Linked DNA regions of Candidatus Puniceispirillum marinum IMCC1322. The protein of the gene in region 2 binds, or shares a complex with, the protein of the main gene of each other region. Links are inferred from orthologs where the notes say so. Each region holds a gene or a part of one and is shown on either strand. Other genes may lie near its edges.

Region 1 (6,811 bases), 820 kb from region 2 along the record:
TTGCCGCGCTTCATCCCAAGCTTATTGATCTAGGGCTTGATCGTACCTTTGCGCTATTAAACCGGTTAGGTAATCCACATCATGCATTGCCTCCAACAATTCATGTGTCAGGTACAAATGGCAAAGGATCCGTCATTGCCCATATGCGCGCCATGGCCGAGGGGTGCGGGTTACGCGTTCATGTCTATAGCTCGCCTCACCTATGCCGGTTTAACGAGCGCATCCGGTTAGCCGGGACATTGATTAGCGATGGCGCATTGGCTGACCTTCTTGAAGAGGTTGAAAATATTAATGGTACTGATGAAGTCACCTTCTTTGAAGTGACCACAGCCGCCGCGATGCTGGCCTTTTCACAATGTGAAGCAGATTTGTTATTATTGGAAACGGGACTTGGCGGCACTCTGGATTCGACCAATGTTCTGGATAGGCCGCTAGCCACAATAATCACGCCTATTGCCCGTGATCATGAGCATTTTCTGGGCAATGATGTGGCAACCATTGCATCGCAAAAGGCCGGTATCATGCGGCATAACGTGCCTTGTTTCAGTGCGCAACAAGATAACGTTGTTGCACAGCAACTGAACGCGCATGCAGAGGAAATTGGCGCCAAGCTTTTTACGGCCAGCATTGATTTTAACGGGTATAAGGCCGCAGATGGGCGCATTGCCATTACCTATAGCAACACTGATCTGAATGACGGTGCGGTAACCTTGCCCACACCCGGCCTTGCTGGTGAACATCAGGTTGATAATGCCAGCCTTGCCGCGACGGCGCTTATCCATGCGCTTGGGACAAGCCGCAAATTAGCACCTGTTAAAATTGTTGCCGGCCTGGGTAATGCCATATGGCCGGGCCGCATACAGAAGCTGGACAAAGGTGATCTGACAACCCTTATGCCAGACCAATCAATATGGCTGGATGGGGCACATAATGCACATGGGGCGCAGGCACTGGTGGCCGCGCTTCCCGACCTTCATGATGGGCAATGGACAGTGATTTGCGGCGCGTTGAACACACGTGATCCTGCTGAATTTCTAGCCCCCATAAGCAAAATTGCAGGACAAGTCCTGACCTTGACGATCCCGGGTCAACCTGCCTCATTAACGGCCGGTGAGCTTGCCGCCTCGGCAACATCAATTGGGCTATCAGCTTCACCTGCCCGCTCGATACAGGACGCCTTGACAATCGCTGATAACAACCACCCTGTGATTATATGTGGTTCACTTTATCTAGCCGGGCATATTCTAAACGAAAACAAAACGCTACCTGTCTAAACAAGTAGCGTTCATCTGTCTGGAAACGACCAGACATTTATTATTCTTGGGTGTAAGCGTGATTGTTAAATCGACTGCTCAATCCAATTTTCCAATTGTGACTTAGGTAACGCGCCAACTTTTTCGGCCACGACCGCGCCATCTTTAAAAATGAGCAACGTTGGAATACCACGCACATTATACTGCTGAGGGGTAAGCGGGTTTTCATCAATATTCAATTTGACGATTGAAAGGCTGTCACCTTTATCTTCAGAAATTTCTTCAAGAGCCGGGCCAATCGCCTTGCATGGGCCACACCATTCTGCCCAGAAATCGACAAGAACCGGCTTGTCAGATTGCAAAACCTGCGTCGAGAAATCACTATCAGTCGTCTTTGTTGTCGCCATTGGGTGTTCCTACCTGTGTAACGTGCTATGTGAATGAGTTATAAACTGTCTTAATGTCACCAAATATTCGCGCAAGCGCCAAAGCGCGCATTGACGCTGTTATTTCCTGAAGCCTAGCTGTTTCCGTCCAAATGAGCCAGCACACAATTGGCTTATTAGGAAAAATTTCTCCTATCAAAGCCGCATAAAGTGCCATTTGGCGTTGATATGTTTCGGGAGGGGAATCTTCATTCGCAATACCGGTTTTGAAATCTGCAATAATGACGCTGTCATCACCGACAAACAGGCGATCAATCTGTCCAGACACACCGCGATCACGCACCATACCAGTCACTGGTACTTCGGCAAGCGCATCAGGGGTAAACAAATTGCCAAAGCGTGGATCATTCAAAATTGTGAAAACCTCATTTTTAAGCTGCGCACCCTGAGCAGGCGATAGCATATCAACCGTTGCAATCATGCGATCTGCAACAGTGTTGCGCTGATCCTGAGGTACTGTCGGCAACATCTCAAATAGACGGTGCGCCAGACGTCCCCGGGTCAATGCCATAGCTTGTGTTCGGCTATCTGTTACGCCAAATCCCAATGGATGCGGCGCATAAAGATTGGCAGGCTCTGATGGTCGCAACGGACGAGCATCAGGTGGTAAATCGGGTGCAGGATGATGAAGCCAGCTTGTGTCAGCCGGTTCACTGGCTATATCTGGAACGCGCATAGCTGCGTCATCATCAGGCATTGAAGGGAAAACAGAATCAGCCTCTGAAACAGTCTTGGCGATATGACGCAACACGCCATCCACGTCTTCGACAACGTCTTTATGTTCTGTAAAATATGCCTTTATCCGGCTGTAGGGACTGTTTTCAAGCCAGCGCGAATTGCGTTTTTCCCAGCCGCCTATTACCAACCCATCACGGGCTCGCGTTAATGCCACATAAAGGAGGCGGTTATCTTCTTCGGCACGCAGGTCGCTTGCTTTCTGACGCGCCGTTTCAAGAAATGGTGGCCGCAAATGACTGCCAGCTTCCCAATAGATAAAGCGTTGATCTTCGCCTGTTATCAGCGGGGAATGGGGCACGCTATGCCGCAACATATCTGGCAGGATAACGATTGGGGCTTCAAGTCCCTTGGCACCGTGAATGGTCATGACACGCACCTCATCCACATTACCAGCATCCATATCGCGCTTTACATCACCGCCACCAGCACGAACCGCTGCCAAAAAGGCTGTTAGCGAAACACCTCCAGACTCTCCATAGCTTTGGGCGACTGCCAGAAAATGGTCAAGCGCCTCATCAACCGACGAACCAAGACGGGCGCGGAATTTATCGCGGCCACCATCAACAAGAACCTTGCTGAAGAAAGAAAAAACCGACCCCCCATCAACCAATCTGCACCACTCTTCCAAACGGTCGGCAATACGACCAAGCGGATCATTGCTTCCCAGATAGCGCATAAGCTGTCGGAATAGACTGTGCGATCCACGGTCATGGGCAAGATCAAACAACTGCGCTTCACTGATGCCAAATAAAGGCGATTTCAATAAGGCGGCAAGCTGTAAATCATCGTCAGGCAAAAGCGCAACGTCACCCAATGCCAGCAAATCCTGAATTTCAATCTGATCCACAAGCCGCATCCTGTCAGCACCTGCAACGGCAACACCTTGTTCTTGAAGCGCAACCAGCACCTGCTCAAAGAAAACATCGCGTTTGCGAAGCAGGATGAGGATATCACCAGCCATAATCTTTCTTGGCATATGATCATTGTCCGACGATGGCAAAGGTCGTTTGCCAATCCAGGATTTTAACGTGCGCGCAAGATGGCTTGCTGCCACAGCAGAGGCGCCTTGCATCGACGCAATATTTGCAGGGGTGAAACCTTCTGTCTTTTCCTCATCAACCGGCGCGTCAATGATAGGCCAGACTTCGACAAAACCACCTTTATGACGACGCGCGAGATCATGGCTTACAAAATCCTCAATACCGTCAAGGTCAGGGATCAAATCATTGACCAAACCAAGAATGGGTGCCGTTGACCGGAACGACACCGATAAAGATAAAGCCCGAAAATCAATCTCAGCCGCCATCGCCTTATTGCGAAGCAATGTACGGTTCTCGCCAAGCACCTTTGGATCAGCGCCCTGAAATGAATAGATCGATTGTTTAAAGTCACCAACAGCAAAAACACTGCGCGGTGCGATGTCCATATCTGCAGTGTCCGAAGCAATAGAGCTGGCCGCAACAGGCATATCACTGCCGTCAAAGAATGACTCAACAAGGCGAAGTAACAAAGTCCATTGCGCGGGACTTGTATCTTGTGCTTCATCGACCAGAACATGACCTATACCATTGTCAAGTTTCCACGCCACCCATTGTGCAGCTTCGCTTCGGGCAAGCAGACGGTTGGTCACAGCGATCAAATCATCATAATCGAGCAGACCACGACTTTCTTTCAGGCTTTGATAATGACGCTGGAACGCTGCCCCAAAAATATATAATGCCGTGGTCAACTCGCGGCACCGATCCGTTGCCATCATATGTAAAATGGGGGTCAGAATATCAATGACCGCACGCTGGACATCGACAATGGGAGGATATTCAGCACGGATGTCAGCATTGGACAGGTTCCGGTCAGCACGTGGGCCCTTTGTCGTGAACAGCGCATCAACCAGCAAATTCAACCTCGCAATGCGCATTTCGTCATCAAGTGCCAACCACGCAAAAAACGCGGCACCACGATCGCGCTGGGTTTCGGTTTTAGCATTCTGTAAAGCCACTGCCACCGCACGTAAGGCCTCATCATCGATTTTTGCCAATGCCTCTGCAATATGCTGGGTTACAAAATCCGCCTCAGGCATATCAAGATCATCACGGAAATGTGCCTGTAAGCGGGATAAGGTGTCGATATCGTCAAGCGCAGGCACACGCCGCAAGAACTCGGTGAGAATTTCAGTCGCTTGTCCTTCGGAACTCTGGTTAGCAATAGTTGCCACGGCTATCTGTATTGCAGGATCTAGGCTGTTCATCACCGCAACTTTGGCAATTGACTTAAGACGATCCTGTTCGGCATCGTCTGCCAGCTTTGCATTTGGCGCAATGCCGGCTTCAATCGGAAAGCGGCGCAAAATGGACTGGCAAAATGAGTGCACTGTCTCAACACGTGGGCCATTGTCATTATCAAGTATCTTGGCAAACAGCATGCGCGCCAGACGAATATTTCCCTGTGATGGTGCAACAATTCCCATTGCTTGCAGATCTTTGGTCAGATCAGCTGTTGAAATAACAGCCCACCGAGCCAGACGCGCATAAATACGGTTGCGCATTTCTGCCGCCGCCGCGCGTGTATAGGTAACACATAAAATACCGTCGGCTTCTGCACCTGACAAAAGCAGACGCAGAACCCGGTCAGTCAATAATTTGGTTTTGCCTGTTCCGGCATTGGCCGAGACAAAGACCGATGCCATCGGATCAGATGCGCGCGCCTGTTCTATGCTGGCACGCTGAATAAGATCATTCATCATGCCCCTCCTGTTGCCATTCGCTTATCCGCGCCAGATGCCGGTAAGGATTATAGGATAGCTTGAATTTGATGTTTGGCTCAGCTGGATAGGTGGCTTCGGGATCATCAAACAGCGTGATCAGCGACTGCATCATGTCGCGGGTGTTTTCCGGCGACCCATCATCAGGCAACACATCGTAAATATCACCAATCTTGTTTTTACGGCCACTTAGTTTCCAATATTGCATCTTGGCAATGTCGCAACCTGGCTTATCATCATAACCGCCATCCCATGCGATCAAGGCTTCGACCAGAAGCTGGGTAGCGCGACCTGAAGCAACCTTGCTTTTTGATGGGACAATACCGGTTTTATAATCAATTATGTGCCATGTACCATCCTTGGTTTTTTCCAACCGATCAGCACGCGCCGATAATTCAACGGGGCCAGCCGGCCCGGTCAATATGGTGCTGCCTTTCTTTTCGGCATGTATGAAAGCAAGATCATCACGGCGCTGCTTTTCTGTTTCAATAATCCAACCTGCAACCATCTCAAACCGGGGCCACCAGAAATAACGGATATCAGGCGTTGCCCATTGATCGGCAAAATGCGTTTTACCTATGGCCAGCAAGTCTTGATACGCGGTATCAGGCAAAGACCCAGAAGGAAAAGTGCGGGTAAAATCGGCAAGCACATTATGAAATAATGTGCCGCGCAAAGCCGCATCTGGTGGACGGTCAATATCGTCAAGTTGACGAAGCTTTAGAATCTTCTTGGCATAAAGCGCGTATGGATCATTGATCCACATATCGATCTCGGTAGCCGAAAACTTTCGTGGGCGCGCGCTTAGTGGCGGTTTTGGCGCTGGACGCTTTATACGGTTTGGTATCGTTTTAGGATTTAATATCGCAAGCCATTCAAACTTTTCATCACCACGATCAAGCGCTTTGGCAATGCCAAGAGCCGATAGCACAACATCCATCCGCTGTAGCCAGCGACTTGGGATCGTCGCCGCATCATTCTGGCGTTGCGCACGGGTGATCGTGACCTTTGGGTTGCAAATTGCCATATAGACATCATGCGCACTTAGGCTGGTACGCCAGTTATGTGGCGGCAAACCAACGGCTTTGCGCATATCGCTGTTCATCCAAGGATCAGTTTGCGGTTGCGGTGGCCAGTTACCTTCATTGAAGCCCGCAATTATCAAATGATCGGCGGTTTGCATCCGCGATTCTACCGCTCCCAGAATAGCCAGCCTTGGATGTGACTGCTGGACAGCATGCACTGTTATGTCCTGCATGATTTGTACTAACGTTTGCGCAAAATCCGTGGCATTAACCGCTTGATCATGCCCATGCTCGACCAGGTTTTTCAACAGATCGGCAGCGGCCTTGCCGCCTTGATTGTCCCATAGATGAAGAGCACCGTCATTCTTATCGGCGACTCGTGTTTCTGTATCGGGTCCATCAGATGGAATACACATAGTCTGCGCTGCCATCATTTCGGCGGTCTGGCCTAGTCCACGGGCAAGGCTTGCCATGGTTGGGGCTGGCGCCTGCCACGCATCAACAAGGGGGGTAAAGGGAACCGCGATATGGATCGCGATAAAATCCCGCAAATCTTTATCATCACCAATGGCAATGGCTAAACCTTCTAGA
Region 2 (6,773 bases):
TTCACGGATAACTGTTGACGTCACCTTTTTGCCTTCACGACCAGCCAGAGGTGAATCATTAACGGTGATTGTAACCGACATTGTTGGCGGATCGATTGGCGTTGATTTCAACGGTATTGTAACAGCTGGTGCACAGATTGTATCCGACACAGACGCAATCGAAAGACCCGCGATACAGACAATGTCACCTGCCGCGACCTGATCAACTGGCACACGGTTGGTGCCTTCAAAACGCAAAAGCTTGGTCAAGCGGCCAGATTCAACAACACTGCCATCGAGATTAAGCGCACGTACCGATTCATTAACCGATGCTGTTCCCTGCATAACGCGACCAACCAGACAACGACCAAGATAAGGGTCAGAATCAAGCAAGGTTGCCAGCATGGCAAACGGCGCTTTGGCATCAACTTGCGGCGGCGCGACATGCGCCAAAATACGATCCAGAAGCGGATGCAGATTTTCACGCGTATCATCAAGTTCTTCAACGCACCAGCCATCACGGCCTGATGCGTAAAGAATGGGGAAATCAAGCTGCTCTTCATTGGCATCAAGCGCTACGAACAAATCAAAAACTTCGTCAACAACTTCTTCAGGCCGGCCATCACTGCGGTCGATTTTGTTGATAATCACAATCGGGCGCAATCCTTGCGCCAATGCCTTGCCCAGAACAAATTTGGTTTGCGGCATCGGCCCTTCGGCAGCGTCAGTCAGCAGAATGACCCCATCGGCCATGCCCAGAACACGTTCAACCTCACCACCGAAATCAGCGTGACCTGGCGTATCAATGATATTGATCCGCGTATCTTTCCAGACCACCGAAGTTGGCTTGGCCAGAATGGTAATACCGCGCTCTTTTTCAAGATCGCCTGAATCCATGACGCGTTCATCAACCGCCTGATTATCGCGGAACATGCCGCTTTGCTTCATAATCGAGTCGATAAGGGTTGTTTTGCCATGGTCAACATGGGCAATAATCGCGATATTGCGCAGTTCTTGTGTCATCATCATGTCTCTTGGGTTTTGCCTGTTTCCTCAGGTCTGGTCGCATTCCTACTGCTTAATGCACCATATGGAAAGCCCTAATTTCATCAGCGACATGATGAAGCGCCTTAAACCCATATATTTCTGCTGTTTTATCGCCAATATCGCATTTCCCTAGCGCGATGGGCGGATGATATGCCAGCACAGCATCAGCGATATGAACGCACAGCATGCCGACAGAAACATGACAATAATCATCGTATAACCAAACTGGAACTGGAAATAACCAACCAGCAAGCTAATTAATGCCCCGCCACCAATCTGCAGAAATCCCGAAAGACCCGAGGCAGCACCAGACAGACGCGGTACCACATTCATCACCGATGATGCAGAGTGCGGACTGACAAGACCATTGGCAAAGGCGATGATCGACATTGGAACAAACACATAGACCGGATGCATCATCCCATAGAAAGGCCATTGCGTCATTGTCACCGTCAAGGCCAGCAGCGTACCTGCCATAATGAAACGTGCTGACCCATAAACATGTCCATAGCGCGCCGCGACCCAGTTCCCTGATATATATCCCAGCGATACCATGATGAAATAAGCGCCATATTCGGTTTCTGGGCGCCCCATCTGTTCGATAACGACATAGGCCGCCCCCGCCAGAAAGGCATAATACACACAGGCACTAAAGGCCCAATTGCCAGCCAGCCCGATGAACTCGATATTTTTTAATAAAGGCAGGCCATCGAAAATCCCTTGCCGGCGGCCATCGGCATCGCGCGAAAACTGTACTGTTTCCGGCAGCTTCATGATAATCGCCACCAACAAACACGAACTAACCGCAAACAACATCCAGAACAGCCAGCGCCAACCTATGGACTCGGCAACAAATCCAGAAATTGTCGGCGCCACCATCGGCCCCACAACCATTGCCATCGTTAGATAGCCTATCAAGCTTGCCGATTTTTCACGGCCATGGACATCATTGATGATCACGCGCGCAATGGCCATACCAGACGCCGCACCAATACCTTGAAGCCCGCGCCCCAAAATAACGATAAGAGCTGTTTCCGAAATTGCACAAGCCAGACTACCCAGCGCAAACAGACTCATCCCGATGACAAGTGTTGTACGCCGCCCAAAGCTATCCGAGAACGGGCCCAGTATCAGTTGGGCAATGGCAAAGGCAGCAAAAAATACACTTAAACTTAGCTGTGCGGTGGCATAAGACACACCAAGACTATCAGCCAGAATCGGAATAAGTGGCACCACCACAACCATGGCAAAGCCGCCAATGCCTGAAAGTAGAATCAACAGCAACATTGACGGATTTTTGAAATCAGCTGGACTGTTGCCTGACACATTATATGTGGCAGACACATCATTCTTATCTGGCATTCGGAATACTCTAGCTGCGTGGTTCAGCCTTATTGCCGAACAACCAGCCAAGAACATATGTTGCAATCATCGCCGCGACAAGCTGAGAAATAATAAAACCAGGCGCATCAACAGGGCGAATACCCGAAAAACTATCGGTCAAAGAGCGGGCAAGTGTTACCGCCGGATTGGCAAAACTGGTCGATGATGTAAACCAGTAAGCTGCCGTTATATACAGGCCAACAAGCCATGGCACGGCATCAGGGCGAAACCGGATACCGCCAAAGATAACCATGACCAGACCAAATGTTGCAACCGCTTCTGAGCCCATCTGCGCAGGGCCACTGCGCACATTCTGCGAAATCTGTAGTAATGAGACTTCAAACATGAAATGCGCCAGCATCGCACCACAGACGGCACCCATAATCTGGAACAGGATATATAAAAGCGCCATCGAGGGGCTAATCTCTTTGCGGATGGCAAAAGCTAACGTTACCGCCGGATTGAAATGCGCGCCTGAAACCGGGCCAAACACGGTAATAAGCACCACCAATATGGCGCCTGTTGCAATCGTATTACCAAGCAGGGCAATCGCTATATTTCCGCCTGCCAAGCGCTCGGCCATAATCCCTGACCCGATAACTGTAACCAGCAACATCAGCGTGCCAAGCCATTCGGCAACAAACTGACGCCCTATCGACTGCGCGTTCATGATAATGCACCTATCGCACGAACAGCATCCAATTGTGCTGGCAAATCCAGATCACCTAACGCCAGTAAAGCGCTTATCCGGGCATCCATTTGCGCATAGGTCAGGGCAAAGGCAGCATCGATATCAGCGATGCTACCTGTAACAGCTGCCGGATCCTCGACCCCCCAATGTGCCGTGATCGGATGACCTGGCCATATCGGGCATGTTTCACCAGCAGCATTTGCACAGACTGTTATGATAATATCCATTTTGCCAAACGCATCGCCTGCAAACATATCCCAGCTTTTCGACGCTGCAAAATTGGTATCGATAGCATAGCTTTGCAAAACGGCAATAGCATGGGGATTGGGCATGCCTGTTGGTTTTGATCCGGCGGAAAAGGCCTGATAACGCGCACCACCCCGATGCCGCAGAATACCTTCGGCTATCAATGATCGTGCCGAATTTCCCGTACATAGGAACAGCACATTTCTGGTATCTTGCCCACTATCTGGCCTAGTATCTGACATTATCAAAATCCCTTTAATGACTAGCCATGGATAGCGGGCTAGGTAATGATTAACAGGTCAGTAAAAATTCTAACAATCTGCACAACACTCTAAATGGTCACAGATATATGTCAAAAATGTTAAAGAAAGCCAATTTTCCAAAAAAAATATGTGCGGCCTGCGGGTTACCCTTTGCCTGGCGTAAAAAATGGGCGCGGGATTGGGAACAGGTGCGCTATTGTTCGAAACGTTGCGCTGGAAACCAGAAAGACAGTAAAAAAACCAGCGCGTGACGCAACATGTACGCGCTTTACCCGCCTTTAACCTTGCGGATTGCCATTTCCAGATTGTTCAAAAACCGTGACCGATCCTGCTTGCTAAAGCTTCGCTGACCTTTATGACCCGGTCCGGTGAATAACGGGTCAGCCGCGCGAATATCAGTCATCAGATCACGGGTCGCCAGCTGGTTGCCTATATTGGCCTCGGTAATCACATCACCATCATGTCGCAAAACTGCCGCCCCTGCTGCCACAGCTTTGGCCGCCAGCGGAATATCGGCAGTGATCACGATATCGCCAGTTTTGGCCTGATCAGCGATCCATTTATCAGCTTCATCAGCACCTGTAGCTACGATAATCATATGCACCTGCGGGTGCGGATGCGGGCGAATGCCGCCGTTCGATACGATATAGACATCTAGCTTATGCCGGTTAGCTACCGTGACCGTTTCGTCTTTTACCGGACAGGCATCTGCATCAACATAAATCGCCATCATAGTGCCCTATAAGGTTTACATGGTTGACCCGGCTGGATTGTATCTAATGCGCCATTGTTTCGGCCAGCTGCGTAACGGTCATTTCAATCTGTGCCTGATCGATAATTTCCCCGACCATTCCATTGACCAGCGTTTCGCCACAATCATTCGGATCGATGAAAATACCAAAATCATCATTGCCAAATCTGTTTGCGGGAATCCATGCAAAGATCGGAATATGCCCCTCTGGTGCATGGCGGGCAAATTCATCCGACAAAGCCTCAGGACTGTCAAAATCACAGGTCACGGCAACGCCAACAAAAAAATTCTGCGCGCCCGCTTTGACTACATCCCCAGCTTTACCCACATCCCCAGCTTTGCCCACATTCATAATAACTGGCATGGTCACAATGCAGTTGCGCAGGTTGTCGGTTTTCATCGCCGCGGCCAGATTGCCATCATGATGTTCCATGATGCTGGCAAGCGACACGAAATAAGTGTGCGACGTCGTTTCCTGAGACATATCAATAATCCGTTACTAAATGGTGGGCGTGAAGTCAGCTCGATCAAACCGTCTTAATCTTCTATGATGATCGATGCTGAGCACTTAATGCTTTGCGCTAGCAATGTAAAGCGACGCTCTGCATGTTCATCAATCAGCGCCGCGGCACCAGCCCCCACATGCAGGGTCAGCACCTTTTTGGCAACGCTGAGCCGTATTTTGCCAAGATCGGTTGCTGTGCCCCCACTAAAGAACATGGCAAAGCGCAGCCCCAGACCAATAGCAACCGCCTGTTTGCGATGTGCTTCACCCAGAATATGTCGTAATTCTCTTGGCCGTGCCTTATTCTGCTTCAGTCCAACATGCCGATGATAGACAGCCAGCGCCAGCCAGATCCGGTCTTTATGTGTGACACAGTTGGCAGGCAACCCCAGCACACGGCGGGCGGCCAAATCACCACGTATATCTTCATGCTCGTTCCAGCAAAAATCTGCTAAATAACAAGCCGCTTCGAGTAGCCGGTTGAATTGCTTGCTATCCGAGGTCATCTGCAACGGCTTTAGAAAGGCAAACAGCTTTTCCGGCACATCGGGAAAGCGGCTGTTGTTCTGATAGATTTCCGAACAGACCGCCAGCAGAAAGTCGGCGCGCTCGGCATCATTCAGTTCATACGCGGCGATCACCCCATCGCGGATAGAGCTACCGCTAATTTCCAGCTTGGCCACTTTGGCCGTGCGCATCAAAGCCCGCATGATTCGCGCGGCGGTTGGCATGGTCTTTTTACGACCTTCGGGAATGCCGCCTACATCGGATATGTCACTGACAATATGATTCAGAATGTCAATCGCGTCATCGGCATCGATTTTCAGCCCGTGCAATACCGAAAGTGGATAACGGGTCTCCTCGATAAATGCCAGCCCAAGGGCGCGGAAACTTCCACCGACGCCATATAATTTCAGATTCTTTTTGGCACCAAGCCATTTTACGCCAGCCAGCGCCTTGTCGATATCCTTGTCTTTGAGCGTTGATAGATGCCCGATATTCAGACTGATCGAATATTTCACCTTGCCTTTTTCAAGGCGTACAATTTCCAGACTACCACCGCCAAGATCGGCCACAATACCACTGGCACTTGGGACATTCAGAACCAATCCTTTGCTGACATAATGTGCTTCTTCGCTTTGCGATAGCACGCGGATGGGATGCCCTAGCGCGGCTTCGGCAGGGGTGATGAAATCGGCAGCATTAGTGGCGCGGCGCACAGCTGCTGTGGCCACCGCATATACCCGGCTGACACCCATATTTGACAGCACATGGGCAAAGCGCGTAATCGTTGTCACCGCGACATCGATACGGTCTTGCTTCAAAATTCCGGTTGTATCCAGATTGGCACCAAGCCGACAATTTGAACGTTCATTGAATAGGGGAAACGGATACCGCCCGTTATTGGCATAAACAACCAGCCGTAACGAATTTGAACCGATATCGATAACGGCCACACGTTCAGTGCGGGTTTCAGCTTTGGCTGGCGCCATGGCATAAACAGAAGCTAGAGTCATGCGCCATTCTTGGATAAATGACGCGCGCTGACAAGCAGGGATTGCACAAATAACGATGAAAAATCGATTTAAATGTTGATTATATTTCACCCGATAGAAAATCAGCATACTATAAGTAATAGTTATCGTGATCTGGCTATTGATCCTGACCGGCGCGACCCCATTTCAATAATATGAAATAACCCTTTATGAATAGGCAGAAAATGTCATTACTTACAGGCCAGCTAGATATCGAATGGACATGCCGTCACACTTGGCGGCGGGCGTCCTATAATACGATGTGGTGTCTGATCGGTTGTGCCATTGGCGATCTTGGCACCATCGCGTTTTTTCAATATACGGGCATTCCCTGGTCAACTTTGGCGATCATGTCGCTGGCGATTGTCAACGG

Evidence for each region.
Region 1: the proteins of SAR116_RS10260 (region 2) and trxA are in contact, whole or in part, in an NMR structure (PDB 2IPA), measured with the Bacillus subtilis proteins. The link is inferred for Candidatus Puniceispirillum marinum IMCC1322 from one-to-one orthologs.

What each region holds. Positions count from the first base shown.
Region 1 is NC_014010.1:1,378,766-1,385,576, forward strand. What follows is about bases 1-2,895. They hold trxA (thioredoxin), read right to left. Parts: upstream 1,661-2,895; coding sequence 1,340-1,660; downstream 1-1,339. Other genes in these bases: SAR116_RS06420 (bifunctional folylpolyglutamate synthase/dihydrofolate synthase), read left to right, coding at 1-1,274; addA (double-strand break repair helicase AddA), read right to left, coding at 1,686-2,895. Also shown: more of addA, read right to left, coding at 2,896-5,177; double-strand break repair protein AddB, read right to left, coding at 5,167-6,811. UniProt on the Bacillus subtilis protein: Participates in various redox reactions through the reversible oxidation of its active center dithiol to a disulfide and catalyzes dithiol-disulfide exchange reactions.
Region 2 is NC_014010.1:2,196,950-2,203,722, reverse strand. Bases 1,833-4,689 are described here. They hold SAR116_RS10260 (arsenate reductase ArsC), read right to left. Parts: upstream 3,589-4,689; coding sequence 3,076-3,588; downstream 1,833-3,075. Other genes in these bases: SAR116_RS10250 (hypothetical protein), read right to left, coding at 4,386-4,689; SAR116_RS10255 (YaiI/YqxD family protein), read right to left, coding at 3,878-4,342; SAR116_RS13510 (DUF2256 domain-containing protein), read left to right, coding at 3,696-3,860; SAR116_RS10265 (MIP/aquaporin family protein), read right to left, coding at 2,399-3,079; SAR116_RS10270 (multidrug effflux MFS transporter), read right to left, coding at 1,833-2,388. In the rest of the region: translational GTPase TypA, read right to left, coding at 1-1,002; more of SAR116_RS10270, read right to left, coding at 1,156-1,832; more of SAR116_RS10250, read right to left, coding at 4,690-4,844; SAR116_RS10245 (Ppx/GppA phosphatase family protein), read right to left, coding at 4,898-6,382; SAR116_RS10240 (DUF4396 domain-containing protein), read left to right, coding at 6,586-6,773. UniProt on the Bacillus subtilis protein: Catalyzes the reduction of arsenate [As(V)] to arsenite [As(III)]. In vitro, can dephosphorylate para-nitrophenyl phosphate (pNPP).